One region of the Pseudomonas sp. SH10-3B genome, then DNA from elsewhere that is predicted to be linked to it. Evidence: predicted binding sites of a transcription regulator. Region 1 holds the regulator's gene; each other region holds the start of a gene.

Region 1 (10,060 bases):
GAGGCCTTGTACGGAGCGCAAACCCAGCGCGCGGTGAACAACTTTCCGATCAGTCACCAACGCATGCCGGCGCAGTTCATTCGCGCCCTGATCCTGGCTAAGACGGCGGCTGCCAAGGTCAACGTCGACCTCAAGCAGATCAGCGAAGGGCAGGGCAAAGCCATCGTCGATGCCGCCCAAGGCTTGCTCGAAGGCGATTACATGCAGCACTTCCCGGTGGACATTTTTCAGACTGGTTCCGGCACCAGTTCGAACATGAATGCCAACGAAGTGATTGCCACCTTGGCCAGCCGTTTGCTGGGTGAAGGGGTCAACCCCAATGACCACGTTAACTGCGGCCAAAGCAGCAACGACATCATTCCCACCACCATCCACGTCAGTGCTGCGTTGGTGCTGCACGAGCAAACCCTGCCGGCCCTGCTGCACCTGGTGCAGGTGATCGAGCAGAAGGCCGAAGAAGTCCACCCATTCATCAAGACCGGCCGTACGCACCTGATGGACGCCATGCCCGTACGTATGAGCCAGGTACTCAATGGCTGGGCGCAGCAACTCAAGGCCAATATCGGCCATTTGCAGGACTTGCTTCCGAGTTTGCAGGCTTTGGCCCAGGGCGGGACGGCGGTGGGCACCGGGATTAACGCGCACCCGGAATTCGCCGCGCGTTTCAGTCAACAGCTCAGCAGCCTGACCGGCGTGAAGTTCACCCCCGGCAAGAACCTGTTCGCGCTGATCGGCTCCCAGGACACTGCCGTCGCCGTCTCCGGCCAGTTAAAGGCGACTGCCGTGTCGCTGATGAAAATCGCCAACGACCTGCGCTGGATGAACTCGGGCCCACTTGCCGGCCTGGGGGAGATCGAGCTGGAAGGTCTGCAACCGGGGTCCTCGATCATGCCCGGCAAGGTCAACCCGGTGATTCCGGAAGCCACCGCCATGGTGGCTGCACAAGTCATTGGCAATGACACGGTGATCACCGTGGCCGGTCAATCCGGCAACTTCGAATTAAACGTGATGTTGCCGATCATTGCCCAGAACCTGCTCAGCAGCCTCGAGTTGCTGGCCAATTCCAGCCGTCTGTTGGCAGACAAGGCGATCGCCAGCTTCAAGGTCAACGAAGCCAAGCTCAAGGAAGCACTGTCGCGCAATCCGATCCTGGTCACCGCACTCAACCCGATCATTGGTTACCAAAAGGCCGCTGAAATCGCCAAGAAGGCCTATCAACAAGGTCGTCCGGTGATTGATGTGGCCCTTGAACATACCGACCTGCCCCGCAGCCAGCTGGAAGTCCTGTTGGATCCGGAAAAACTCACGGCTGGCGGCGTGTAATCACCGACCCTGCTTTGGAGGCTCACCATGGAGCACTGGAAACGCACGATCGAACGGGCCAATCGCTGCTTTATGCAGGGCGAATTGGTTGACGCTCGCGAGGCCTATCTGCAAGCCCTGGCCCTGGCTCAAGTGTTGTTCGAACGCTGGGCGAATGCCGACGAAGCAGTGGCGGCTTGCGTCATCTCCCATCACAACCTGGCGGACTTGCACCTGCGCCTGAATCAGCCAGAGGAAAGCGCCGAGTACCTCTGCGCCATTCACCAGCGCCTGCTGCAGACCATGCAGGACGCGCGTCTGAGCCCGCAACTGCGCGAAGCGGCCCTGCGCCAGAGTAGCAAGACTTACGTCGAGTTATTGAATTTCATCAGCGATCACGGCGAGTACCCACGCACCCATCGCTTGCTGGGCGGTACTGCGGTGCAGCCGACCCCGTCTCAATACGGAGCACATTGATATGACCTACACCTTGCCTGCCTTGCCCTATGCCTACGATGCCCTTGAGCCGCATATCGATGCGCAAACCATGGAGATTCACTACACCAAGCACCATCAGACCTACATCAATAACCTCAATGCGGCGGTCGAGGGCACCGAATTTGCGGGCTGGCCGGTGGAGAAACTGGTGTCCAGTGTGCAGCAACTGCCGGAAAAACTGCGCGCGGCCGTCATCAACCAAGGCGGTGGCCACGCCAACCACTCACTGTTCTGGGCGGTGATGTCGCCTAAAGGTGGCGGCAAGCCCGACGGTGCGTTGGGAAAAGCTGTTGAAGAGCAACTCGGCGGTTTCGACAGTTTCAAGGAAGCCTTCACCAAGGCCGCCTTGACCCGTTTCGGCAGCGGCTGGGCCTGGTTGAGCGTCACCCCGCAAAAGACGCTGATAGTGGAAAGCAGCGGCAACCAGGACAGCCCACTGATGAATGGCAACACGCCGATTCTCGGTCTGGACGTCTGGGAGCATGCTTATTACCTGCGCTACCAGAACCGTCGCCCTGAATACATCAATGCGTTCTACAGCGTCATTAACTGGCCGGAAGTTGCCGCACGCTATCAGGCCGCGTTGGCCTGACATTCACCTCGATAACACGATCTAAGGCCGACTATGGGCACTGAAACACTGGCGATCAGCAGCGTGCGAATGTTTCGTTATGCGTTTGGCTCGCTGCTGCTATTGGCAGGTACTGCATTGCTGGTGGCCCACGGGCTGGCCTGGCTGGACCTGGAACCGCGCATCATGCGCGCCTTACAGGGCGGGGCGATTTGCGCGCTTGGCACGGCGTTGGGGGCGGTGCCGGTATTGGTGATTCGGCGGATGCCGGTGGCGTTGAGCGACACCTTGTTGGGCTTCGGTGCCGGCGTGATGCTGGCGGCGACTGCCTTTTCGCTGGTCGTGCCGGGTATTGCCGCTGCCGAAACCCTTGGCCTTTCGCCCTGGGGTGCAGGTGGGTTGATCAGCTTTGGCATCATGCTGGGGGCATTCGGTTTGTATCTGGTGGACCGCAAGGTCTCCGGCGCCAGCCCGGAGATGTTGGTGGGCACGCCGGATAAACCGGTGATTCCACCGCGTATCTGGCTGTTCGTGTTCGCCATCATCGCCCACAACATCCCCGAAGGTATGGCCGTTGGCGTCTCGGCCGGTGGCGGCATGCCGGATGCAGACAGCCTGGCGATGGGTATTGCCTTGCAGGATGTGCCAGAAGGGCTGGTGATTGCGTTGGTGTTGGCGGGGGCAGGGATGTCGCGGGTCAGGGCATTTCTGATCGGCGCCGCGTCAGGCTTGGTGGAGCCGGTGTTTGCCGTGCTTTGTGCCTGGCTGGTGACGTTGGCCGAGGTGCTATTGCCTTTGGGCCTGGCGCTGGCTGCTGGCGCTATGTTGTTGGTAGTCACCCATGAAGTGATCCCTGAGTCGCGGCGCAATGGTCACGAAAAGCTTGCCAGCCTGGGGCTGTGCATAGGGTTCTGCTTGATGATGGTGATGGATACCGCCTTAGGGTGACACCCGCTCTCTGCAGGAGCGAGCTTGCTCGCGAAAAGCGTCAACGATAACGCGTGCAGCCTGGTATCACGTGAGTTGCTTGCTTGTATGCTTCGCGAGCAGGCTCGCTCCTACAAAAGGGTTATTCGCCTTCGCCGAAGAAGTTGTTGATCAGCTCCACCAGTGCGTCCATCGCTTCCTGCTCTTGCTCACCTTCGGTCTTCAGGTGGATCTTGGTCCCTTTGCCGGCTGCCAGCATCATCATGGCCATGATGCTCTTGCCGTCGACCATGCTCTCCGGGGTGCGCCCGGCGCGGATCTGGCAAGGGAACTGCCCGGCAACGCCGACGAACTTGGCCGAGGCGCGGGCATGCAGACCCAGCTTGTTGATGATTTCAATTTCCAGAGCGGGCATCGCGGGGGTGTTCCTTTCAGCTAAGGTCGCGGTGGCGAACCTGGACGTTCTTGAGGGTTTGTTGAAGTACCTGGCCCAGGCGCTCGGTCAGGTAGACGGAACGGTGGTGGCCGCCGGTACAGCCAATGGCAATGGTGACATAGGCCCGGTTGCTTGCTGCGAAGCGCGGCAACCATTTGAGCAGGTAGCTGGAAATGTCCTGGAACATCTCCTGCACATCCGGCTGTGCGGCCAGGTACTCGGCCACTGGTAGGTCAAGACCGGACTGGTCGCGCAACTCTGGCTTCCAGTACGGGTTGGGCAAGCAGCGTACATCGAACACCAAATCTGCATCCACCGGCATGCCACGCTTGAAGCCAAATGACTCGACCAGGAACGCGGTGCCAGGCTCTGGCTGATTCAGCAGGCGTAGCTTGATGGCATCGCGCAACTGGTACAGGTTGAGGCTGGTGGTGTTGATCTTGAGGTCGGCGAGGTCAATGATCGGACCCAGCAGCTTGGTTTCGTCCTCGATGGCTTCGGCCAGAGAACGGTGGGGGCTGCTGAGGGGGTGACGTCGACGGGTCTCGGAGAAACGCTTGAGCAGGGTTTCTTCGTCGGCGTCCAAGTACAGCACATCGCAATGAATGTGCTTGGCGCGCACCTCTTCGAGCAATTCGGGGAACCGCGTGAGGTGGCTGGGCAGGTTGCGGGCATCAATCGAAACGGCGACCAGTGGCTGGGCCAGTTCGGTGTGGATCAGCGCGCGTTCCGCCAATTCCGGCAGCAGACCGGCGGGCAGGTTGTCGATGCAATAGAAGCCGTTATCCTCAAGAACATTGAGGGCGGTGCTTTTACCCGAGCCGGAGCGGCCGCTGACGATGATCAAACGCATGATTACTGCCCGTTCTGTTCATCCAGTACAACCTGGTACAGCGCCTCATTGCTCTTGGCACTGCGCAGTTTGTCGCGTACTTCCTTGCGGTCGAGCATGCTGGCGATCTGCCGGAGCAGTTCCAGGTGCGCGTCGGTGGCAGCTTCCGGGACCAGCAGGACGAACAGCAGGTCCACCGGGGCGCCGTCAATGGCGTCGAAGTCGATGGGCGCATCCAGGTGCAGCAGGGCGCTTACGGGTATTTCGCAGCCTTTGAGGCGGCAGTGAGGAATGGCGATGCCGTTACCAAAACCGGTCGAGCCGAGTTTTTCACGGGCAATCAACGCCTCGTACACGGCTTGCGTATCCAGCTCGGGCACTTCACGGCCGATCAGGTTGGCAATTTGTTCGAGGGCGCGCTTTTTACTGCCGCCCGGCACGTTCACGAGGGAACGGCCGGGGGTCAGGATGGTTTCAAGTCGGATCATGGGGGGAGAGTTAACGACCTGTACCTTGCATCAGGTGCAGATTCTTTTCCTTATGCTTTATGAGTTGGCGGTCCAGCTTGTCGTAGAGCAAGTCAATGGCCGCGTACATATCGCCATGCTCTGCATTGGCGACGAGCTTGGCATTCGGTACGTGCAGGGTGGCCTCGATTTTCTGCTTGAGCTTATCGACCTCCATGATGACCTGCACATTGGTGATCTTGTCAAAATGCCCCGCAAGCTTGTTCAGCTTGCTCTCGGTGTATTCACGTAGAGGCTTGGTGACTTCCAGTTGGTGTCCACTGATGTTGACTTGCATACAGCTTCTCCTTCGTTGCCAGTGCATAAAGCGGCGGGTAGGAATACCCGCCACTGGAACGCTGTGGCCCGCCCGTCACATCAAACGCTTACGCTCGCTGGAAGGCGCGATCCCAAGGGATTCGCGGTACTTGGCGACGGTTCGACGGGCGACCTGAATGCCTTGTGCCTCCAGTAAACCAGCGATCTTGCTGTCACTCAACGGCTTTTTCTGATTTTCCGCCGCAACCAGTTTTTTGATGATCGCGCGGATCGCCGTGGACGAGCATTCGCCGCCTTCCGAGGTGCTTACATGGCTGGAGAAAAAGTATTTCAGCTCATATATGCCCCGTGGGGTATGCATGAATTTTTGCGTGGTCACCCGGGAAATCGTCGATTCGTGCATGCCCACTGCTTCGGCGATGTCGTGCAGAACCAGCGGTTTCATTGCTTCGTCGCCATACTCCAGGAAGCCGCGCTGGTGCTCGACGATCTGGGTGGCAACTTTCATCAGGGTTTCGTTGCGGCTCTGCAGGCTCTTGATGAACCAACGGGCCTCCTGCAACTGGTTGCGCATGAACGTGTTGTCGGCACTGGTGTCGGCGCGGCGTACAAAACCGGCATATTGCGGGTTGACCCGCAGGCGTGGCACCGATTCCTGGTTCAGTTCAACCAGCCAGCGTTCGTTGTCCTTGCGCACAATCACATCGGGGACCACGTATTCGGCTTCGCTCGACTCGATCTGCGAGCCTGGGCGCGGGTTGAGGCTCTGTACCAGTTCTATGACCTGGCGCAGGTCGTCTTCCTTGAGCTTCATGCGGCGCATCAGCTGGCTGTAGTCGCGGCTACCCAGCAGGTCGATGTAATCGTTGACCAGGCGCTGCGCTTCGGCGAGCCAAGGCGTCTTGGCGGGCAGTTGACGCAGTTGCAGCAGCAGGCATTCACTGAGGGTGCGGGCACCAATGCCGGCAGGTTCGAACTGTTGGATGCGGTGCAGGACGGCTTCGATCTCGTCCAGCTCTATGTCCAGTTCCGGGTCGAAGGCCTCGAGAATCTCTTCGAGCGTCTCGTCCAGATAACCCTGGTTATTGATGCAGTCGATCAGGGTCACGGCGATCAGGCGATCGGTGTCGGACATCGGCGCGAGGTTCAGTTGCCACAACAGATGGCTCTGCAGGCTCTCGCCGGCGGAAGTGCGGGTGGTAAAATCCCACTCGTCATCGTCATTGCTGGGCAGGCTGCTGGCGCTGGTCTGATAGACGTCTTCCCAGGCGGTGTCCACGGGAAGTTCGTTGGGAATGCGTTCGTTCCAATCGCCTTCCTCAAGATTATCCACCGTGGGGGCGGTTTCCTGGTAGGAGGGTTCCTGTACGTCGGGATTGGGTTTTTGCTCGATGTTGTCAGCCAGTGGGTCTGCATTATCGAAGTCGTCGCCTTCTTCCTGGCGTTCGAGCATCGGATTGGACTCCAGGGCCTCCTGGATTTCCTGTTGCAGGTCCAGGGTCGACAATTGGAGCAGGCGGATGGCCTGTTGCAGCTGCGGTGTCATCGTCAGCTGCTGGCCCATTCTCAGGACTAGCGATGGTTTCATGGCAGGGGCTTAACACCTTATTCGCCGGCGCAATGCGCCATCCACGACAGGGCGCGTGAGCGCCAAACATAAGCAAATTATATGCCTGATATCGAGGGCTTTGCCTAGAGCGCGGTAACAATAAAAATCCAGAGGTTTTCATTGACTCCCGCGCGTCGGGCAAACGACCTGCCGCCACCTTGTTGTTGCGGGCGGTTTTACAGGCGGAACTCGTGACCCAGGTACACTTCCTTGACCAGTTCGTTGGCCAGGATGGTGGCGGAGTCGCCTTCGGCGATCAGTTGACCATCATTGACGATATAGGCAGTTTCGCAGATATCGAGGGTCTCACGGACGTTGTGGTCAGTGATCAGCACACCAATACCCTTGGCCTTGAGGTGATGGATGATCTGCTTGATGTCGCCGACCGAGATGGGGTCGACGCCGGCAAACGGTTCGTCCAGCAGGATGAACTTGGGGGCAGTGGCCAGGGCGCGGGCGATTTCCACGCGACGTCGTTCACCACCGGACAGGCTCATGCCAAGGTTGTCGCGAATGTGGTTGATGTGGAATTCCTGAAGCAGGCTTTCCAATTCTTTGCGGCGGCCGTCACGGTCGAGTTCCTTGCGGGTTTCAAGGATGGCCATGATGTTGTCGGATACCGACAGCTTGCGGAAGATCGACGCTTCCTGCGGAAGATAGCCGATACCTGCACGGGCACGCCCGTGCATTGGCTGGTGGCTCACGTCCAAGTCGTCGATCAGTACGCGACCCTGGTCCGCCTGGACCAGGCCGACGATCATATAGAAACAGGTGGTCTTGCCGGCGCCGTTGGGGCCAAGCAAGCCGACAATCTGGCCGCTGTCGATCGACAGGCTGACGTCGCGCACGACCTGACGGCTTTTATAGGCCTTGGCCAGATGCTGGGCTTTCAGGGTTGCCATTACTCGGCCTTCTTCTTCGGCTGGATAACCATGTCGATACGTGGGCGTGGCGCGGTGACCTTGCTGCCATTGGCGCGACCGGCATTGGCGATCTGCTTCACGGTGTCATAGGTGATCTTTTCACCTTCCGTGGAGTTGCCATCGGGGCTGAGCACCTTGGCCTGGTCGATCAGCACGATGCGATTCTGCTGGGCATGGTACTGGATGGTCTTGCCGTAGCCCTTCATCGGACCTGTGTCGGTAGCCGACTGCTTCTGTTCGAAGTAAGCCAGGTTGCCCACCGAGGTCACTACGTCAATATCGCCCGCCTGGGTGCGCGTCAGTGTCACCGTGTTGCCGGTGATCTTCATCGAGCCCTGGGTGATGATCACGCCGCCGGTGTAGGTGGCGACGCCTTGCTTGTCATCCAGCTGCGCATCGTCAGCGGAGATGTGGATCGGTTGCTGGCTATCGTTCGGCAGAGCCCAGGCGCTCACGCTTCCCAGTGCTGCGCCCAAACCGAGCAAAATAGGGAGAGTTTTAACGAGCCTCATACTGTCCTCTTACGTTCGATAGCAGGTGTATCCTGCTTTCTTTCAAATACGCTTTCATTCCCTTGCCAGTCGATACACCGCCAGCGCCGTCGATTCTAACGTCTTGCTCGGTCTGCGCATATTGCTTCTGTGGGAATACGGTCATGCGACTGCTGGTAATCACCGTGTCACGGTTTTTGGCGTCCGTGCGCGCAACGCGTACGGAGTCAATCAGTTCCACCTCGGTGCCGTCCGGGTTCACCTCGCCACGCTTGCTCGTGACATGCCACGGAAACTCGGTGCCGCGGTACAGGTTCAGGTCCGGATTGGTCAGCAGGGTGACTTCGGTGGCCTTCAAATGCTCGACTTTGTCCGAGGTCATTTCGTACTGCACCTTGCCGTCGGGCAGGAACTGCACGCTATAGGCATTGGTGGCGTAATAGTCGATAGCCCCTTCGTCAACCTGCGCGACAGGCTGGTCGAGGAAGCGCCCCGGGCTGATATTCCAGTAGCCCACCGCGAGGAACAGCGCGGCGATGACTCCGAATAGCAGGAAGTTGCGAATCTTTTTGCTCAGCATAAAACGCTCTATAGGTAGGCGGCGTGGGCCGCTTCAAGACTGCCTTGGGCTCGCAGGATCAGTTCACAGAACTCGCGGGCAGCACCTTCGCCGCCACGGGCGGTGGTGATGCCATGAGCGTGCTCGCGAACAAATGTCGCCGCATTGGCGACGGCCATGCCCAGGCCGACTCGGCGAATGACCGGCAAGTCGGGCAGATCATCGCCCAAGTAGGCGACCTGCTCATAGCTTAGGTTGAGTTTGCCAAGAAGCTCGTCCAGAACCACCAGTTTATCCTCGCGGCCCTGATACAGGTGAGGAATCCCCAGGTTTTGTGCGCGGCGTTCCACAACGGGCGTTTTTCGGCCGCTGATAATGGCAGTTTGCACACCTGCTGCCATCAGCATTTTGATGCCCTGGCCGTCGAGGGTGTTAAACGTCTTGAATTCACTGCCGTCTTCGAGGAAGTACAGGCGGCCATCCGTCAGCACGCCGTCGACGTCGAAAATCGCCAGTTTGATGTTCTTGCCGCGTTGCAACAGGTCGCTGGTCATTTACATCACTCCCGCACGCAGCAAGTCGTGCATGTTCAGGGCGCCAACCGGGTGGTCGTCGTTATTGACCACCACCAGCGCGCCGATCTTGTGGTCTTCCATGATCTTCAATGCTTCGGCTGCCAGCATTTCAGGGCGTGCAGTCTTGCCATGGGGGGTCATCACGGCGTCGATGGTTGCGGTGTGGATGTCGATGGTGCGGTCCAGGGTGCGGCGCAGATCGCCGTCCGTGAATACCCCGGCCAGGCGTCCATCGGCTTCCAGGATCACGGTCATGCCCAGGCCTTTGCGGGTCATTTCCATCAGCGCGTCCTTCAGCAAGGTGCCGCGCTGGACGTGAGGCAATTCATCACCCGAATGCATGACATTTTCCACTTTCAGCAGCAGGCGGCGGCCCAGTGCGCCGCCTGGGTGGGAAAACGCGAAGTCCTCTGCGGTAAACCCGCGGGCTTCCAGCAACGCCACGGCCAGGGCATCGCCCATCACCAGTGCGGCGGTGGTGGAGGAGGTCGGCGCCAGGTTCAGTGGGCAGGCCTCGTGGTCCACGTGAACATTCAGGTTCACTTCGGCAGC
Region 2 (10,060 bases), on a different contig from region 1:
ACGCCGAGCAGCGCCACCAGAATCAGCGCCGCGCACATGCCGCCATAGATACGCAGGAAGATCGAGTTCACAGCGGCATATCGGCGGCGGCTTCAGGGACGAACAAATAGCCTTTGCTGCGGATGGTCTTGATCAGCCGAGGGTGGATCGGGTCATCGCCGATTTTCGGGCGAATCCGTGAGATGCGTACATCAATGGAGCGGTCCTGGCCGTCATAGCCGATGCCGCGCAGGGCGATAAAGATTTCTTCGCGAGACAGGATGCGCCCGGCATTCGCCACCAGCAGCCACAGCAGGTCGAACTCGGCACTGGTCAACTCGATACCGTTATCGTGCAGCCAGGCTTCGCGCAGGGCGTTATCCACCACCAGAGGGCCGAATTGCAGGCGGCGCTGGTTTTCCACACTGGCGGGCTCCGCCGGCTCACTGCGGCGTAACAGGGCCTGGATGCGCGCCAGCAACAGGCGCGGGCGCACGGGTTTACACACGTAATCGTCGGCGCCCATGTCCAGGCCCAGCACCTGGTCCATGTCGTCGGTACGGGCGGTGAGCATCAGGATCACGCCGTCGTAGCGCTCGCGCACCTTGCGACAGATACTCAGACCGTCTTCGCCAGGCAGCATCAGGTCGAGAATCACCAGGTCCGGTTGCTCGGCGATGATCCGCGCCGCAGCCAGGGCGCCATCACCTTCCACAGAAACCCGCAGGCCGTTGCTTTCCAGGTAATCGCGGGTCAACTCGGCGAGTCGCTCGTCGTCCTCGACGATCAGGATTTGCCAGGCTTCTTGCTCCACGGGTGATCCTCGTTGTTATAAAGGGATTCGTTGGCCGAGTAGGCCACACCTTATTTGTAATGTTTTGAGGGCATAACAAAGGCCGATTGTAGCCATGGTCAAACCCTCTCGCACAAGCCGGGAAATCCATTCGGTGATCGCGTTTTTTTGTGATAGGGTTCGCGCCCTCAAAAACCCGACTGGCCGTTTTTTCCTTGGAATATTCAGTGACAAACGGCGCGATCCAGCAGTACTGCGGCCTACACGGGCGTTCCACGTTTCATACACATTTTACCCACAGCGTTATCCACAGGTAGTGCGTTGCTAAGCCCCCCAAAACGCATTATCTTGTAGCTCGGCGCTAAAAAAACCCTACATGTAGGGTTTTTGAGCGAAAAGACCCAACACAAATCAGACAAGAAACTCAAGCCCTTTCTTGCTCCTGTTTGGTCTAACCCAAGCATTTTTTGAAAGCCCAAACCGCGTACGCGGATGGCAGCCGTTTTCAAGCTCCAACAGCGGAAAACGGTACGGGTGTTGCAGTGCTTGAACCTGGCAACTGTCACCCACCAGAAATACGGCCAGAGGCTTTAGAGCCTTGAACCGAAGACTTCGGCATGGAAGCGGCGCGATCAGCCCCCTTCCTCCTGTCCCGAAGTTGTTATGCCAGGCCCAGGCCTGCTGTAAATGCTTCAGGACGGAACGGTGGGCACCGTGATGGTGCCCAAATAAATATAGAATGTGGAGACAACCCCCCATGCAAACCGACACAACTCGCGAGAACCCGCAAGGCTCCGTGCCGCAGGCCGCTGATTCGAATATGGATCTGGCCGCCACTGCACCTGGCCAATTGCGCGTGATCAAGCGTAACGGGACTGTCGTTCCTTACACCGACGACAAAATCACCGTCGCCATCACCAAAGCGTTTCTTGCAGTTGAAGGCGGCACCGCTGCCGCATCGTCGCGCATCCACGACACCGTTGCCCGCCTGACCGAACAAGTCACCGCGACCTTCAAGCGTCGCATGCCATCGGGCGGCACCATCCACATCGAAGAAATCCAGGACCAGGTCGAACTGGCCCTGATGCGTGCCGGCGAGCAGAAAGTTGCCCGTGACTACGTGATCTACCGCGATTCGCGCGCCAAGGAACGTGCCGTGCGCACCCCGGCCGAAGAAGCCGCCGTACAAGCGCACCCATCGATCCGCATCACCCTGGCCGACGGCAGCTTTGCACCGCTGGACCTGGGCCGCCTGAACACCATCATCACCGAGGCCTGCGAAGGCCTGGAAGAAGTCGACGGTGATCTGATCCAGCGCGAAACCCTGAAGAACCTGTACGACGGCGTGGCCCTGACCGACGTCAACACTGCCCTGGTGATGACCGCCCGTACCCTGGTTGAGCGTGAGCCGAACTACTCGTTCGTGACCGCGCGCCTGCTGATGGACACCCTGCGTGCCGAAGGCCTGGGCTTCCTGGGCGTGGCCGACAGCGCCACCCACCACGAAATGGCCGACCTGTACGCCAAGGCCCTGCCGGCCTACATCGCCAAGGGTATCGAATTCGAATTGCTGAACCCGATCCTGGCCACCTTCGACCTGGAAAAACTCGGCAAGGCGATCAACCACGAGCGCGACCAGCAGTTCACTTACCTGGGCCTGCAGACCCTGTACGACCGTTACTTCATCCACAAGGACGGGATCCGCTTCGAACTGCCGCAAGTGTTCTTCATGCGCGTGGCCATGGGCCTGGCGATCGAAGAGAAGCACAAAGAAGACCGTGCGATCGAGTTCTACAACCTGCTGTCGTCGTTCGACTACATGTCGTCCACCCCGACCCTGTTCAACGCCGGTACCCTTCGTCCACAGCTGTCGAGCTGCTACCTGACCACCGTGCCGGATGACCTGTCGGGCATCTACCACGCGATCCACGACAACGCCATGCTGTCCAAATTCGCCGGCGGCCTGGGCAACGACTGGACGCCAGTGCGCGCACTGGGTTCGTACATCAAGGGCACCAACGGCAAGTCCCAGGGCGTCGTACCGTTCCTGAAAGTCGTGAACGACACCGCCGTAGCGGTCAACCAGGGCGGCAAGCGCAAAGGCGCTGTGTGTGCTTACCTGGAAACTTGGCACATGGACATTGAAGAGTTCATCGAGCTGCGCAAGAACACCGGTGATGACCGTCGTCGTACCCACGACATGAACACCGCCAACTGGATCCCTGACCTGTTCATGAAGCGTGTCTTCGATGACGGCAAGTGGACCCTGTTCTCGCCATCCGAAGTGCCGGACCTGCACGACCTGACCGGCAAGGCCTTCGAAGAGCGCTACGAGTACTACGAAGCCCTCACCGAGTACCCAGGCAAGGTCAAGCTGTTCAAGACCATCCAGGCCAAAGACCTGTGGCGCAAAATGCTGTCGATGCTGTTCGAAACCGGCCACCCATGGCTGACCTTCAAGGACCCGTGCAACCTGCGCAGCCCGCAGCAGCACGTGGGCGTGGTCCACAGCTCGAACCTGTGCACCGAGATCACCTTGAACACCAACAAGGACGAGATCGCCGTTTGCAACCTGGGCTCGATCAACCTGCCGAACCACATCGTCAACGGCAAGCTGGACACCGCCAAGCTGGAACGCACCGTGAACACCGCCGTTCGCATGCTCGATAACGTGATCGACATCAACTACTACTCGGTGCCACAGGCGCAGAACTCCAACTTCAAGCACCGTCCGGTCGGCCTGGGCATCATGGGCTTCCAGGACGCGCTGTACCTTCAGCACATTCCTTACGGTTCGGATGCAGCGGTCGAGTTCGCCGACAAGTCCATGGAAGCGGTCAGCTACTACGCGATCCAGGCTTCCTGCGACCTGGCCGACGAGCGCGGTGCCTACGAGACGTTCCAGGGTTCGCTGTGGTCCAAGGGCATCCTGCCGCTGGATTCGCAACAGATCCTGATCGAGCAGCGTGGCCAGAAGTACATCGACGTTGACCTGAACGAATCCCTGGACTGGGCGCCGGTACGTGCCCGTGTGCAGAAAGGTATTCGTAACTCCAACATCATGGCCATCGCACCGACCGCGACCATCGCCAACATCACCGGCGTATCGCAGTCGATCGAACCGACCTACCAGAACCTGTATGTGAAATCGAACCTGTCGGGCGAATTCACCGTGATCAACCCGTACCTGGTTCGCGACCTGAAAGCCCGCGGCCTGTGGGACTCGGTCATGATCAACGACCTGAAGTACTACGACGGTTCCGTGCAGCAGATCGAACGCATCCCGCAAGAACTCAAAGAGCTCTACGCGACCGCCTTCGAAGTGGACACCAAGTGGATCGTTGACGCCGCCAGCCGCCGCCAGAAGTGGATCGACCAGGCTCAGTCGTTGAACCTGTACATCGCCGGCGCTTCGGGCAAGAAGCTCGACGTGACCTACCGCATGGCTTGGTACCGTGGCCTGAAAACCACTTACTACCTCCGTGCCCTGGCCGCGACCAGCACCGAGAAGTCGACCATCAACACCGGTAAGCTGAACGCAGTGTCCAGCGGCAACCACGGTGATGACTCGGTGCTCGCCGCACCGGCTGGCCCGGCACCCGTGCCAAAGGCCTGTGCGATTGACGAGCCGGATTGCGAAGCTTGCCAATAAGCTGAGCCGCAGGCGCTGAAAGGCGCCTGCTCGAAACCCCCGACATGCCCCCTGGGTGTGCCGGGGGTTTTCTTTTGCTCGCCAAATACATTCAACCGCAGGAGCTGGTTTGCCTGCGACAACGGTGTATCAGCCCCACCCAGTGGCTTGACGAAGCGCTATCGCAGGCAGAGCAATCCCCACCGTGGACCGAGTTATCTGTACGCCTCATGTTGCCGCCCAAAAAAAAGCCCCTCTTTCGAGGGGCTTCTTGTGCAGCGCTACCGCATCAGGTCATCTGAATGATGGTCTGCATGATGGTGCTCTGGGTAGAGATGGTCTTGGCGTTCGCCTGGTAGTTGCTCTGGGCCTTGATCAGGTCCACCAGCTCATTGGTCAGGTTGACGTTGGAGTTCTCCAGGGAGTTGGCCACGATCGAACCCAGGGTCCCGGCTTGCGGGGTGTCGTAACCTGGCTGACCCGAAGCGAAAGTCTCTCTCCAGCTGGTCCCACCTGCAGGCTGCAGGCCCTGTTCGTTGTTGAAGCTGGCCAGGGAGATTTGGCCAATGGCCTTGCTCTGCTGGTTGCTGAACGTGGCGAACAGTACACCACTGCCGTCGATTTTCAGGCCGGTGATCTGGCCAGTGGCGTAGCCGTCGGTGGTCGGCGGGTTACGGTAGCTGGCCGAGTTGTACTGGGTGATATTGCCCATGTTGACGGCAATAGGCCCTGCAGTGGCTTCATTTGGCGTCCAAACGCCGTCGGTCACCGAACCTGGGATCCAACCGGTGAGCGTGAGGGTCTTGCTGCTCACCCCGCCTGTCACGACATCCTTGAGCTTGCCGGCACCATCGAAGGTAATGGTGGATGGCACGGGAGCAGTGATGCCCGTCGTGGTCGGCTTGGAGCCATCCAGGTTACGGCCGTCGATCAACGTGTAGGCGTTCCACTCATTGGCGTCAGTTTTCACCATGTACTGCACCATCGAGTGCGAGTTGCCCTGGGAGTCGTACAAGGTGGTGCTGTACTGGGTGGTGAAGGTGGTGGTATCGGTTGGGTCGAACGGCTTGGTGGTCTGGTTGATCACCGGCTCCGACGAGTTCAGGTTACTGGTGGAGTCGACTTTGGTGGACGCCTTCGGCGGCAGGTACGACAGGTTCAGTTGCAGGTCGGTCAAGCCGCCCTTGATGATCTTGCCATCTTCATCCGCCGCATAGCCTTGCAGGCGCGAGGTGCCGGTGTTGTTGGTGATATAGCCATCTTTGTCGGCACGGAAAGCACCGCTACGGGTGTACTCCAGGGAGCCGTCGCTGCCCTTCTGCACGAAAAAGCCACCGCCCTGGATCGCCATGTCCAGCACGCCGCCGCTGTTGTTGACGTCACCCTGGGTGAACTGCTGGGACACAGCCGCCAGGTTCACGCCGTTGCCGATGCTGTTCTGGCCGGTGCCCAGCTTGGACGCGGCGTAGATGTCGGCGAATTCCGCACGGGACGATTTGAAGCCAGTGGTCGCGACGTTGGCGATGTTGTTGCCGGTCACGTCCAGTTGTTTGTTGGCCGCATAGAGGCCGCTAAGGCCGATATTAAAAGACATGTTTCTCTCCCTCTGCCGTATTTAGCCGGCTCTATGTACCGATAGTCTGAATTTGCGACAGCTTGACGCTGCCCATGCCACCGGCAAGGTTCAGCAGCATTTCGCCGCCGGTCTTGCTCAACGTCACGCTGGTTACTGTTGCCGGCAGCGAAGTTGCCAGGGCAACCGAGTCACCCTTGTCATTCTTGGTGGTGGCCGCGAAGGTGTAGGTGCCCGCGGGGGCCACTTCACCCTTGTCGTTCTTGCCATCCCAGATGAAGTCGGAGTTACCCGCGCTCTGGGCACCCATATCGATGGTGCGTACCACAATGCCGTCTTTGTCGGTGATCTTGATGGAAACGTTACCCGTCGCCGCCGTCACCGCCACCGAACCGGTCATGCTCTTGCTCGTATCCACCAGGGCCTTGTCGGTCTGGGTGATGATCGAGCGCCCTACCAGCGACGACGCCTGCAGCGCTTGCGACGAGCTGAAGTTACTGGAGATCGCATTCACCGAGTCGTTCAGGGTGTTGATGCCTTCCAGGCTGCTGAACTGCGCCAGTTGAGCAACGAACGCGCCGTTGTCCTGAGGCGACAGCGGGTTTTGGTTTTTCAGCTGAGTCACCAGCAGTTGCAGGAATGCATCTTTGCCCAGCGACTGATTGCCAGTGGCGGCGGAGGCAGTACTTGCCACATTGTTCGTTGCAGTGCTGACCTTGCTGTTGAACAGGTCCTGGACCGCAGTGTTGGTTGACGTATCAACAATGGCCATTATTCGGTGCCCCTTATCACTGACCCAGGGTCAGGACCTTCTGCATCATGGTTTTGGCGGTGTTCATCATTTCCGCGTTGGTCTGGAACGAGCGGCTGGCGGAAATCATGTCGGCCATTTCCTCAACCACGTTGACGTTCGGGTAGTAGACATAACCCTTTTCGTTCGCGGCTGGATGGTTCGGCTCGTAACGGGCTTCGAGGTTGCTCTGGTCTTCGACGACGCCGAGCACCTGCACACCTTTGCCCGCTTCGCCCTGCTCCTGGAACAGCGAATCGCTGCCGCCGTTCTGGCCGGCCTGGAACATGGTGGCGAACACCGGGTGACGGGCGCGGTAGGTCTGGTCAATGCTCGAAGACACGGTCTCGGCGTTGGCGATGTTACTGGCGACGGTGTTCAAGCGCGTGGTCTGCGCGCTCATGCCACTGCCGGCAATATTGAAAACACTGGACAGGGACATGGCTTACTCTCCACGCAGGGCTGACATCAGCCCTTTGAATTTACTGTTGAGCAGGGTGAAGCTGGCCTGGAAGTTCACCGAGTTCTCGGCGTAGGCCGATTGCTCCAGCTGGGCGTCGACGGTGTTCTGGTCGATCGACGGCTGCATCGGCGTGCGATACAGCAGCGACTCGTCACCACTGCTCAGGCCTTGCGCTTCGATATGACGGCTGTTGGTCATGTTCAAGGCGAAGGTGCCGTTCTTGGTCTTGTCCTGCTGTGCGGCGAGCACGGCGGAGAAGTCCAAGTCCCGAGCCTTGTAGTTCGGGGTGTCGGCGTTGGCAATGTTGTTGGCCAGGACTTCGGCACGCTGGGCGCGGAAGCCCAGGGCTTGTTCGTGGATACCGAGCGCTTTATCGAAGCTGATGCTCATGGCGGAAACCTTTAGGCTGACCTGCTGTTCGTTAACAGGGTTATAGCAAGGCGCATGCCAATATCTGATAACCCCGTAAATCAAGGGGTTGCGAGAAGCTTGCCGGCGACAATGCCAGAAAAGCGGCAACGGGTTTCCGCGTGGCGCCAGTAAAGCGGCAATGGGCAGTTGCCGCTTTCTACACCTTTGCCGCAGAAAAAAAGTGGGAGGGGGCTTACTCCCGATGGCGGTGAATCAGTGATAGATACATCAACTGAACCACCGCTATCGGGGTAAGCCCCCTCCCACTTTTTTGACCGCGTACGCTTTATTACTTGGCCTGGTAGATGATTCCCGGGCTGCACTGCACCATCTGGAAATGATCCGGCAGGCCATTGAGTGCCTCGGATGCACCGAGGAACAGGTAACCGCCACGCTTGAGGGTGCCGTGGATGCGCAACAGGATGTCCTTCTTCACCTCGGCCGAGAAGTAGATCAGCACGTTGCGGCAGAACACCATGTCGAACTTGCCCAGGCTGGCGTAGCTGTCGAGCAGGTTGAACGAACGAAACTCCACGCGACTCTTGATCGGCGCCTTGACCGCCCAACGCCCTGCCCCTTTCGGGTCGAAGTAACGCTGCAGGCGTTCCTGGGACAGGCCACGACCCAGGGCCAGGCTGTCGTACTCGCCGGTCTTGCAGTTGGTGAGCATGGTGCCGGACAGGTCAGTGGCGACAATCTGCGCACCGGCCTTCAACTGGCCCATGTTGGTCCGCTCGAACTCATCGATGGCCATGGAAATCGAGTACGGTTCCTGCCCCGAGGAGCAGGCGGCCGACCAGATACGCAGGCGCTGACCCGGGCTGGCCTTGATGGCCTCCGGCAGCACTTTGCTCTTGAGCACTTCAAAGGGGTAAGTATCGCGAAACCACAGGGTTTCGTTGGTGGTCATGGCATCGACCACCATTTCCTTGAGGCCACTGCGTGGCTGCCCCTGGATCCGTTGAACCAACTCGCCCAGGGACTTGATGCCCTGCTGCTCCATCAGTTTGTTAAGACGGCTGGATACCAGGTATTGCTTGTTCTCACCGAGCAATATGCCACAGGCTTTTTCCAGGAAGACCCGGAACTGTTCAAAATCCAAATTACCCGTAGACACTGATACCGCCTCTAAAATCGTATGACCGCCAGGGGGAAAGCCCCCTAGCTGTGATCTGCTGCCTTGATCCGGTCGACTACCCGGGATGCCAGGTCATCAGGGCGGAATTTGGCCAGGAAGTCATCGGCACCGACCTTCTTGACCATCGCCTGATTGAATACGCCCGACAACGAAGTATGCAGGATGATATGCAGTTTTTGCATGCGTGGATCGCTGCGTATCTCAGCCGTGAGGGTGTAACCGTCCATTTCCGGCATCTCGATGTCAGAGATCATCATCAAGAATTCTTCTTCCGGCTTCTTGCCTTCATCCACCAGCTTGCGCAGGTAATCCAGGGCCTGGCGACCATCATTGAGCGCCACCACCTCGACACCGACGGTTTGCAGGCAGCGGGTCACCTGCTTGCGCGCCACCGAGGAGTCATCCACCGTGAGCACGCGCAGCGACACGGCTTTGTGCGCCGTTTCGGCATCGACCACACCCACGGAAATCGATTCCGAGGTGGGTGCGACTTCGGCGAGGATCTTCTCCACGTCGATGATTTCCACCAACTGGTTATCGACCCGCGTCACCGCCGTGAGGTAGTGATCGCGGCCGGTGCCCTTGGGCGGCGGATGGATCTCTTCCCAGTTCATGTTGACGATGCGCTCCACCGAGCGCACCAGGAAACCCTGGGTCTTGGTGTTGTACTCGGTGATGATCACGAACGGGTTCTCGCGGTCCTGCAGGCCAGCCGAACCGGTGGCCAGGGCCAGGTCAAGGATCGGGATAGTCGCGCCACGAATATTCGCCACGCCGCACACGACCGGGCTGGACTTGGGCATGATCGTCAGCTTGGGGCATTGCAGCACTTCCCGCACCTTGAACACGTTGATGCCATACAGCTGTTTGCCATCCAGGCGAAAAAGCAACAACTCCAGGCGATTCTGCCCTACCAGCTGTGTGCGCTGGTTTACTGAATCCATTACTCCTGCCATGCCATGACTCCTACGCTAAAACCTTTGGCTATACCTACAAGGGCGGCGCGCACCCAACACTAAACGGCACGAGCTTTGCTAATTTGATGGCTATGGATATTAAAACGACAGTTTCCCGACGCCTTGGCCTCACACCGTATCGCAGAACACTCTGCGTAACGTTGGCGCTGCTTGCTTTCAGCCTGGGCACCACGGCCCGTGCAGATAACGTCACCTTGCCTGATCTACTTATCGGCGTCACTCAAGGCTTTCTTGAGTTCACTGTAGAAGATTATCTGGCGACCACCCAGACGCCGGGACGTTATGAAATCCAAGTCAGCCAATTA
Region 3 (10,060 bases), on a different contig from region 1:
ACCCAACGACATGCAGGTCGGCCAGACCGGCAAGATCGTTGCGCCACAGCTGTACATCGCCGTCGGTATCTCCGGCGCGATCCAGCACTTGGCGGGTATGAAAGACTCCAAAGTGATCGTCGCGATCAACAAGGACGAAGAAGCACCGATCTTCCAGGTGGCCGATTACGGCCTGGTCGCGGACTTGTTCGAAGCCGTACCTGAGTTGGAGAAGCTGGTCTAATCCAGTCGCTTCACTTATAAAGAGCCCGGTCTTGTGACCGGGTTTTTTTTGCCTGGGCTTTTTTGAACACCGGAGAAACCGCCATGGAACTGCGCCCTTTGGCCGTACTGCTGGGACTTACACTGCTGCCGAGCCTGGCCCTGGCCGCCGGCAAATGTGATCGCCTGGTGATCACCGGCAGCCCGGACGCACCACCTCTGCTTTGGCGTGACCCCCAAGACCCGACGCACCTGATGGGCGCCACTGCTGACGTATTGCAACAGGTGGCCAAGGACCTCGGTCTGAAAATCGACCTGCTCTACGGTGGCAAGCGTTCCCTGGCCTTGGACGAAGTGCGCAGCGGACGCATGGATATCCTTGCCGATGCGCCGCTGAACCTCGGCGAGCTGGAAACCCTCGACTACATCCACCCGGCGCTGGTGCAGCTCGATTATCTGGTCTGGACCCGCAAGGATTCGGCGCTGGTCTACACCACGGCTGCCGACCTGCATGGCCACAAGGGCGCAGTGTCGGAGCGGGCACGCTTGAGCCGCGACTTTGAAACCTTCGCCAGCCAGCAACTGACCCTGCAACGCCTGCCCACGTTGACCCCGGCCTTCCAGAAACTGCTGCTGGGAGAGGTGGACTACGTGCTGGCCGGGCGTTACTCCGGCATGGCCATGGCCCAGACACTGGGCCTGAGCAACGACCTGGTCGCCCGCGATATTCCCATCGACCAACCTGGCCTGTACCTGGCGATTTCCCACAACTCCGCCTGCAATGATCCTTGGCTGCGCGGACAGCTGGCCAAAAAGATGACAGAATTGCCCGGGTCTGGTGTGACGGAAGCCGCGCTGCAGCGCAATCTGGAGCGTTGGAAAGCGCAATTGCAACAACCCGTCGGCACCCCAACAAAGTAGGGATTTTCAGTGACTCTTCGACCTTTTTTCGCGGCCCTCGCCGTTGTCGCTCTGGCGGGATGTGCAGCCGATCCTGCGCCGAATGAACAAATTCGCCTCACCCAGCAAGCCCTGGAACAAGCCAACGCCGTGGGCGCCAGCGCCGATGAATCCGCCGAACTGAAACTGGCCGAAGACAAATTCGCCCAGGCCAAGGCCGATATCGCCGAGCAATCCTATAAGGACGCGCGCATGCAGGCCGAACAGGCTGAGCTGGACGCGCGCCTGGCCGAAGCCCAGGTACTGACCCGCAAGAGCCAGGAACAACTGAACGTGCTCAACACCCGCATCACGCGCCTGCGCAAGCAATTGCAGCTGGGGGAAGCCCAATGAGCCCGATGATGCGTGGTTTGAGCTGTGCCGTGCTGCTGGGCAGTGCGGCACTGGGCGGTTGTGCCAGCCACCCCAATGGCGAACAGGCCTTGCAACAGGCGGGTAGCGATTTCCAGAAGGTCAAGGAAGACGCCAACGTGCTGCGTATTGCACCCAAGGACGTGATTCGCGCCGGTGAATCCCTGGCACGGGCCGATCGCTTGTCCAGCTACTGGGGCAGCGGCCCGGACGTCGTGCATTACGCTTACCTGAGCCAGCGCTACAGCGCCATCGCCCGCGAACACACCGAGCAGACGCTCAACGAAGAACGGGCCGCCAAGCTCGAACTGGAACGCCAGCGCCTGCAATTGGCTCTGCGTGAAAGCAAGCTGATCAGCGTGCAACAACAGGGTAAATGGCTCGAAGAACAGATCGCCAGCCTGACCACCACCCAGACCGATCGTGGCCTGGTGATGACCCTGGGCGACGTGCTGTTCGATACCGGTGAAGCGGAGTTGAAAAACTCGGCCAACCGCACCGTGTTGAAAATCGTGCAGTTCCTGCAACTGAACCCCAAGCGTGTGGTGCGCATCGAGGGGTACGCCGACAATACGGGCGGTCAGCAGGAAAACCTCAAACTGTCCCGTGATCGTGCGCAATCGGTGGCCGATGTGCTGGTGGACCTGGGGATCGATGAGAAACGCATCCAGGTTGAAGGCTACGGCGACCAGTACCCGGTGGAAGCCAACGCCTCCGAACGTGGCCGCGCGCAGAACCGTCGCGTGGAAATAGTGTTCTCCGACGAGAAGGGCCAGTTGGGCGCCGCTCGCTGAAGCCTTGCGCAAATCAAAAGTGTGGGAGGGGGCTTACCCCGAAAGCGGTGGATCAGTCACTATTTTCGGCGCCTGACACTCCGTCATCGGGAGCAAGCCCCCTCCCACATTGTTCTGTATACATCTGAGTATTCTCTCCACTCACCTTACAGTTTTTGCTGTCACTCCCGCCCGCGCTCGACTATTGTGGCAACTGTCCCCGTACACTTCTAAACTGTGCCGGTAAGTTTCACACAAAAATAAAATACCCGTGAAATCGAGTGCTGCGTCATGACCAATCTGTTGCTTTACCAACGTATTGCCCAGCAACTGGCTGAGGACATCCGTCGCGGTGTCTATCAACCTGGCGAGCGCGTGCCCTCGGTGCGCAAGATGAGCTCCCAGCTCAATGTCAGCCACGCCACGGTATTGCAGGCCTACGCCAACCTGGAAGACCAGGGGCTGATCCGGGCGCGGCCGCAGTCCGGTTACTACGTGCACCAGACGCCAGCGCTGACGGCGCCGACGCCGGACATCGCGCGGGTCGAGCGCCCGGGGTTGGTCACCCGCAGCAGCATCATTCAACAAGTATTGGGCGAGTCGCGTCGCGAAGGTGTATTTCCGCTGGGCGCCGCCGTGCCGAGTGTCGACTACTTGCCGGTGCGGGCGCTGCACCAGCAATTGGCCAAGGTCACGCGCTTCCAGAGCCCTCGTGCCTTCAGCTACATGTTCAGCCCCGGTTTCGAGCCGTTGCGCCGCCAAGTGGCGATTCGCATGCGTGACGCCGGCGTGGTGGTGGACCCCTCCGAAGTAGTGATTACCCACGGCTGTGTTGACGCCTTGCAGATGTCGCTGCGGGTGCTGACACGTCCCGGCGACTTGATCGCGGCGGAATCACCGACCTACTACGGCTTGCTGCAACTGGCCGACCTGTTGGGCCTCAAGGTCATCGAGATCCCCAGCGACCCGTCCACCGGCATGAGCCTGGAAGCTTTGCAACTGGCGGCCAACCAATGGTCGATCAAGGCCCTGGTGCTGACCACGCGCCTGAGCAACCCCCTGGGCGGCACCATGCCCGAGGAGCGGCAGAAACAGTTACTGCGCCTGGCGTCGGATTTCGATATCCAGATTGTCGAAGACGATATCTACGGCGAACTGATGTTCGAACTCGGCCGCACCAAGGCTTTGAAGGCCTACGATCGCCTGGATCGGGTGATCTATTGCTCAAGTTTTTCCAAGACCCTGTCGCCAGGGGTGCGCATCGGCTGGATGATCGCCGGCAAGTACCAGCAGGAAATCCAGCGCCTGCAGATGTTCAGCACGCACTCGGCATGCAGCGTCACCCAGATGGGGGTGGCCGCGTATCTGGAGAACGGCGGCTACGACCGGCATCTGCGGTACATCCGTCAGGAATACCGCAAGAACCTCAGCGCTTTCCAATTGGCGGTGCAGCAGTATTTCCCCGAAGGCACTCAGATGACCCGTCCGACCGGCGGCTTTATCTTGTGGGTCAGTTTGCCTGGACGGGTCAATACCCAGGAACTGCACGTGCGTGCCCTGCAACAGGGCATCAGCATTGCGCCCGGGTTGATCTTCAGCAACACCGAGCAGTTCAACCACTGCATTCGCCTTAACTGCGGCACGCCGTGGAACCGCGAGGCAGAGCGCGCGCTGATGACCCTGGGGATGCTGGCCAGCCAGTTATGCCAGGAAACCGCAGCCGGTTTTTGAGGTGTGCAATGGGGACAAGTCTGATGGTTGGCTAATCAGCACGCTTGTCATGCTGCGCACAACAAGCGAGCATATGACCCTCTGCCGTTAATGCTGTAGGCAATATGACCTCGATTGTTCGCGCTGCTTTGGTGATTGGCCTGTTAAGCCTGTGTAACGTCAGTACAGTGCTGGCGGCGTCACCTGTGGCTGAAAACAAGTCCGCTGCCAATACCCAGCAGGATGCCCCGGTAAAAAAACCGAGTCCCGCCAAACAAGCACCCGCCGCCAAGAAGCCAACCGCCGCGGCGAAAAAACGTGCGTCGACGGCGAAGAAAAACAAGTCAGCCCAAGAAGTAGCGCAGACCAAACTGCCACCGGCACAGTTGGATTTGTCCCTGCCTTCGGACATGATCAGGCACTTGCAGCCCCTGGGTACAATGCCCAAGCCCAAGAGCGTGCCATTGTTGCCGCCGATGTTCGGTGAAAAGCCTACCGACAACAGTGCGTTCCAAATCAACGGCCGTTTGCTCAGCAATGAGATGAAGCTGCAATTGCGCAACGAAGAGCGCCGTGATGTGGAAGGCGCTGCGTTGGAATTCGAGTTCAAGCAGTAAATTATTTCTACAAAGTGACGCCGACCATCGACCATCTGTCGCAGACCGGTCGGTCACTTTTGTTTTGTGCGAAAAACCCCTGTTAGACCATTTTAAAACGGCTGTTTAAGGGCGTACTCTAGCCCGGCCATCCCTATTGAGTCGTCGAGGACCTGCTGGTCATGAATTGCCGTGAAGGTTGTGGCGCCTGCTGCATCGCCCCCTCTATCAGTTCGCCCTTACCCGGCATGCCCAATGGCAAACCGGCGGGTGAACGCTGCCTGCACCTCTCGGTCGAACAGCTGTGCCAACTGTTCGGCCAGCCGGAACGCCCGGCGGTGTGCAGTGATTTCAAGGCGGATATCGATGTCTGCGGCACCGACCAGGCCGATGCGATCCGCTTGATCGGCTGGTGGGAGCAGATGACGGCGGCTTGATGGGCTTTACTATCGGAACTTCAACAATAAGGAATACAACAATGGGTTCGCTGAAACGACTGGCTGTGCTGTGCGGTTTTACGCTGTTATTTGCTGCCACTGCCCAGGCTGAGGATTGGCAAGTCGCCAAGGATGAAGACGGTATCAAGGTGTCCCTGAGCGAAGTTGCCGGCTCCAAGTACAAGGCGTATCGCGGTGTGACCGTGATCAAGGCACCTGTCGCCAAGATCCAGGCCCTGCAGGAAGATGTGGCCGGCGCCTGTTCGTGGATTCATGAGTGCAAATCCCAGAAACTGGTCGACAAGAAGGGCGATGAGGCCTGGACCTATACCCAGTTCAAGGCGCCGTTCCCGGTGACCGATCGTGACTCGTATATCCATGTCACCACCACCAAGGACGCCGACGGCAGCGTAACCCGCAAGTTGCAGGGCGTGCCGACCTACAAGCCCGAAGAAAAAGGCTACGTGCGTGTCGCCCAGGTCGAGGGCTTCTGGAAACTGGTACCCAAAGGCGCCAATGAGACAGAAGTCACCTATCAGGTACACACTGAGCCAGGCGGTAGCGTGCCATCGTGGCTGGCCAACAAATTCGTGGTGGACGCGCCGTTCAACACCTTGAAAGCCTTGAAGGAACACGCTGAAAAATAAACCCGGTTGATCGAGTGCCTCCTGACTTGAGTGGAACGTTTGCCCAGCCCTCAAGGTCCAGATAGTTGTAAGCCCACACACGGGTTTTATCGAGGAGGCACCGATGCAAACGTGGCAGATTACCTTTGTTGATGATCACGGCGTACAGTCCGTGGAGCAGTTCACCTGCGAGCAGAAGCCCAGCCTCGAAGATGCGGCGCACATGATTCGCAACAAGTTGGTGCCCGTGGCCGCCGAACTCGACCTCAATGACCTTGAGGGCCGCAAGCCTGAGCCTACGGTGAAGATCCTCAAAGACCAGAACAGTATCCAGATCCTCGACATCTCGCCCGCCGCCTGAACATTCCCTTTCTGCCCTTCAAGCACCTCTGGTGGAGGTGATAGCTTCGCGCTACTCTGCAAGTGAGATCAGCGAATGAATCGCTAAGGTCTGGTCTTGTCAGCTACATGCTTGTTTTCCCGTGGTGATGTTGTTGCCGTGGTACCCGCGTCTTCAGCGCGCGGGCTTTGGGAAGCACGGAAAGTCTATCCATCGGTTTTAGGAGGACGTTTCATGAGCACAGCCTATCAAGAAGACATCAGCACCAACGTTCTGCGCCGCATGAAAGAAGGCGGTTTCGACTTTTCACGTTTCCACCCCATTGAGTTCTACGCCATTTTCCCGGATGAGGAACGTGCGCGCAGGGCCGCGGGTGAATTTCGTGGCGAGTCCCTGAATGCCCAGGTCAGTGCGCGCGACGATGGCGCCTGGTACCTGGAACTGAGCAAGATCATGTTCGCAACCTACGACGGCATAGGAGACTTCGAGCAGGACTTTGAAGCGGTGGTCGAGCCGCTGGGCGGGATCATCGAAGGATGGGGCGTCAAGCAGGAGGTGCGTGGGTTACCCATGTAGCGCGACTGTATGAGCAACACCGCGTATCGGCTGACCTCTGGGTCGGCCGATTTTGTTTGGGCAGGATGAAAGTTTGTGGAACTTGCGCTGCACTTTCCAGCACCAAAAAAAAGGCCACCCGAATAGGGTGGCCCAAAGGGAAGACCGGAGGAGCCGGTCGGTACACGAGCTATTACGGTACCGATTGCGCGATGGTTAAAGCTGTAGGACACGTCCTGTTCAGCTGATGAGGGGGATTATCCGCAGGCTTGGACGGGCAGTGAAATCAACTCTGACTATGCTGTTGATAGCCAAAGCTTGCGTCGCCATGAAGCGTGCAGCAGTGCAGTGGGCATTCTGCGCACCAGGACGGTGCGATCAGCTGTTCGCTTATATTTAACTCACTGATTTTTAAGTGTTTATGCCGCTGGCACGGGCCTTGCGATGGTTCTTGCGTCCGGGTGACAAGGAGTTCGGCATGATCCGCACTTATTACGACGAAATGTACGATGGGGCAGGCCAGGTTCGTCCCCATTACCGCGAGTTCGCCCGCTGGTTGGCCGAAACCCCTGCTGAACTGCTGGCCCAGCGCCGGCGCGAAGCCGATTTGCTGTTTCACCGCGCCGGGATCACCTTCACGCTTTACGGTGACGAACAGGGCACCGAGCGCCTGATTCCCTTCGACACTATCCCGCGCAGCATTCCCGCCAGTGAATGGCGGATGGTCGAGCGTGGCTGTATTCAACGCGTCAAGGCGCTGAACATGTTTCTCGCCGACCTCTATCACGAACAGCGCATCATCAAGGCCGGGATCATTCCCGCCGAACAGGTACTGGCCAACGAGCAATATCAGTTGGCGATGCAGGGACTGAACCTGCACCGCGACCTGTATTCCCACATCTCCGGAGTCGACCTCGTACGCGATGGCGACGGCACCTACTACGTGCTGGAAGACAACCTGCGTACACCGAGCGGCGTGAGCTACATGCTCGAAGACCGCAAGATGATGATGCGCCTGTTCCCCGAGTTGTTCGCCGCCCAGCGCATCGCGCCGATCGATCATTACCCCAACCTGCTGCTCGATACCCTGAAAAGCGCCAGCCCCCTGGATAACCCCAGCGTGGTGGTCCTGACCCCGGGGCGCTTCAACAGCGCGTTCTTTGAACACGCCTTTCTAGCGCGGGAAATGGGCGTTGAACTGGTGGAAGGCGCCGACCTGTTCGTGCGCGACGACCGCGTATTCATGCGCACCACCGACGGCCCCAAAGCCGTGGACGTGATCTACCGTCGCCTCGACGACGCATTTCTCGACCCGCTGGCCTTCAACCCGGATTCCATGCTCGGCGTGCCCGGCCTGCTGGCGGCGTATCGCTCCGGCAATGTGGTACTGGCCAATGCCATCGGCACCGGGGTAGCAGATGACAAGTCGGTGTACCCCTTCGTCACCGAGATGATCCGTTTTTACCTGGATGAAGAACCGATCCTGCAGAACGTTCCCACCTTCCAATGCCGTAAGCCCGACGAATTGTCCCACGTGCTGGCCAACCTGCCAGACCTGGTGGTGAAGGAAACCCAAGGCTCAGGCGGCTACGGCATGCTGGTGGGGCCAGCGTCCACGGCAGCGGAAATCGAAGCCTTCCGCGCGCGTATCAAGGCTAAGCCCCACGCCTATATCGCCCAGCCAACCCTGTGTTTATCCACCTGCCCGACCTTTGTCGAAAACGGCATTGCACCGCGCCATATCGACCTGCGCCCGTTTGTGTTGTCCGGCAAGGAAACCCGTGTGGTACCCGGCGGCTTAACCCGTGTCGCGCTGCGTGAAGGTTCGCTGGTGGTCAATTCGTCCCAGGGTGGCGGCACCAAAGACACCTGGGTGGTCGAGGACTGATGCCATGTTGAGTAGAACTGCCTCGGATTTGTACTGGATGTCGCGCTACCTGGAGCGCGCTGAAAACCTCGCGCGCATGCTCGATGTCAGTTATTCGCTGTCGCTGATGCCCCAGGATGGGCGCGGTGATGGCTTGCACGAACTGGCCATGCCGCTGTTGATCACCGGCACGCTGGATGATTACCGCGAACGTCACGGCGAATTGCACGCCGAACGCCTGCTGCATTTCTTCGCCCTGGATGCGGCCAACCCGGCCAGTATTTACAGCTGCCTGGGCGCCGCGCGGGCCAGTGCCCATGCCGTGCGTGGGCGAATTACTGCCGACATGTGGGAAAACATCAACGCCACCTGGCTGGATATTCGCGAAATCTCACAGCAGGGCCTCAGTCGCTATGGCATGAGCCGCTTCTGCGAGTGGGTCAAGGAGCGTTCCCATCTGTTCCGGGGGGCGACCTACGGCACCATCATGCGCAATGACGCCTTTCGTTTTATTCGACTGGGTACGTTTATCGAACGCGCTGACAACACCCTGCGCCTGCTGGACGCGCGTTATGAAATGGCCGGCGACCAGGCCGACGCCGTCACCGATGGCACCGCCCACGCCTACTATCAATGGAGTGCCTTGCTGCGCGCGCTATCGTCGTTCGAGGCCTACACCGAGATCTACCGCGACGCCCCCGGAGCCCGACAAGTCGCGGAGCTGTTGCTGTTGCGCGCCGATGTACCGCGCTCCCTGCGGGCCTGCAGCGAAGAGATCGACCAGATCCTCGCCAGCCTGCCCGGCATCAACGGGCGCCCGGCCCAGCGCCTGGCGGCCGAGATGGACGCGCGGCTGCGGTTTACCGCGATTGATGAAATCCTTGAGGAAGGCCTGCATGCCTGGCTGACCGACTTTATCCCCTTGGTCCGCCAGTTGGGCGACGCCATCTACAGTTCCTACCTGGAGGCGGCATGAGACTCTCCATCAGCCACGAAACCACCTACCACTATGACGACCAGGTCCGCGCCAGCATCCAGTACCTGCGCCTCACGCCCCACGACAGCGAGCGCCAGCATGTGCTCAGTTGGCAACTGGACCTGCCGCGCCCGGTGCGCGCGCAGATCGACCCGTTCGGCAACATCCTGCATGTGCTGACCCTGGACGAACCCCACGACGCCATCATCATCGGCGCCCGTGGCCAGGTGGATATCGATGAGTTGCGCGAGGCCGAGCACGAGAGCCAGTCAGCTTTTCCGTTCCTGCGCTCCACCCGCCTGACCGAGGCCGATGAAGCCTTGCGCGCCTTTGCACAACAGCATTGCCACCAACGTCGTGATCGCACGGCCTTGATCGACCTGATGCACGCCCTCAACCAGTCGATGGTCTACACGCCGGGTGCCACCGAAGTCGACACCTGCGCCGCCCAGGCCTTCGCAGGGCGCGCGGGGGTGTGCCAGGACCATGCCCATGCATTCCTGGCCTGCGCGCGCAGCCTGGGCATTCCTGCGCGGTATGTGTCGGGGTATTTGTACACGGAAGACAGCACCCACCTGGCCAGCCACGCCTGGGCCGAAGCCTGGCTGGATGACGCCTGGTACAGCTTTGACGTGACCAACCAACTGGCCCGGCCCGAGCGGCATCTG

Evidence for each region. Region 1 encodes sigma-54, which starts transcription at its own class of promoters, with help from an activator protein. Its sites were predicted from a motif close to ANTGGCATNNANNTTGCTNT; they were not measured.
Region 2: a site for sigma-54 is predicted at 7,662-7,681, ahead of flgB (flagellar basal body rod protein FlgB). Genes of this name have one in related genera too.
Region 3: a site for sigma-54 is predicted at 6,976-6,995, ahead of J1G35_RS26665 (circularly permuted type 2 ATP-grasp protein). Genes of this name have one in related genera too.

What each region holds. Positions count from the first base shown of each region.
Region 1 is NZ_JAFLXD010000001.1:172,317-182,376, reverse strand. It holds gene J1G35_RS00895 (class II fumarate hydratase) at 1-1,323, shown strand, start outside; gene J1G35_RS00890 (hypothetical protein) at 1,351-1,779, shown strand; gene J1G35_RS00885 (superoxide dismutase) at 1,781-2,392, shown strand; gene J1G35_RS00880 (ZIP family metal transporter) at 2,426-3,319, shown strand; gene J1G35_RS00875 (HPr family phosphocarrier protein) at 3,441-3,713, opposite strand; gene rapZ (RNase adapter RapZ) at 3,730-4,587, opposite strand; gene ptsN (PTS IIA-like nitrogen regulatory protein PtsN) at 4,590-5,054, opposite strand; gene raiA (ribosome-associated translation inhibitor RaiA) at 5,065-5,370, opposite strand; gene J1G35_RS00855 (RNA polymerase factor sigma-54) at 5,446-6,939, opposite strand; gene lptB (LPS export ABC transporter ATP-binding protein) at 7,137-7,862, opposite strand; gene lptA (lipopolysaccharide transport periplasmic protein LptA) at 7,862-8,395, opposite strand; gene lptC (LPS export ABC transporter periplasmic protein LptC) at 8,382-8,954, opposite strand; gene J1G35_RS00835 (HAD family hydrolase) at 8,963-9,487, opposite strand; gene J1G35_RS00830 (KpsF/GutQ family sugar-phosphate isomerase) at 9,488-10,060, opposite strand, start outside.
Region 2 is NZ_JAFLXD010000037.1:37,308-47,367, forward strand. It holds gene J1G35_RS23190 (ATP-binding protein) at 1-71, opposite strand, end outside; gene J1G35_RS23195 (response regulator) at 68-793, opposite strand; gene J1G35_RS23200 (ribonucleoside-diphosphate reductase subunit alpha) at 1,530-4,424, shown strand; gene flgE (flagellar hook protein FlgE) at 4,693-5,997, opposite strand; gene flgD (flagellar hook assembly protein FlgD) at 6,029-6,748, opposite strand; gene flgC (flagellar basal body rod protein FlgC) at 6,765-7,208, opposite strand; gene flgB (flagellar basal body rod protein FlgB) at 7,212-7,619, opposite strand; gene cheR (protein-glutamate O-methyltransferase CheR) at 7,930-8,757, opposite strand; gene J1G35_RS23230 (chemotaxis protein CheV) at 8,802-9,734, opposite strand; gene flgA (flagellar basal body P-ring formation chaperone FlgA) at 9,827-10,060, shown strand, end outside.
Region 3 is NZ_JAFLXD010000052.1:7,960-18,019, forward strand. It holds gene J1G35_RS26615 (FAD-binding protein) at 1-223, shown strand, start outside; gene J1G35_RS26620 (transporter substrate-binding domain-containing protein) at 307-1,122, shown strand; gene J1G35_RS26625 (DUF4398 domain-containing protein) at 1,132-1,494, shown strand; gene J1G35_RS26630 (OmpA family protein) at 1,491-2,306, shown strand; gene J1G35_RS26635 (PLP-dependent aminotransferase family protein) at 2,577-4,016, shown strand; gene J1G35_RS26640 (translation initiation factor 2) at 4,121-4,612, shown strand; gene J1G35_RS26645 (YkgJ family cysteine cluster protein) at 4,774-5,028, shown strand; gene J1G35_RS26650 (START domain-containing protein) at 5,070-5,675, shown strand; gene J1G35_RS26655 (hypothetical protein) at 5,779-6,015, shown strand; gene J1G35_RS26660 (ribonuclease E inhibitor RraB) at 6,229-6,570, shown strand; gene J1G35_RS26665 (circularly permuted type 2 ATP-grasp protein) at 7,028-8,437, shown strand; gene J1G35_RS26670 (alpha-E domain-containing protein) at 8,442-9,392, shown strand; gene J1G35_RS26675 (transglutaminase family protein) at 9,389-10,060, shown strand, end outside.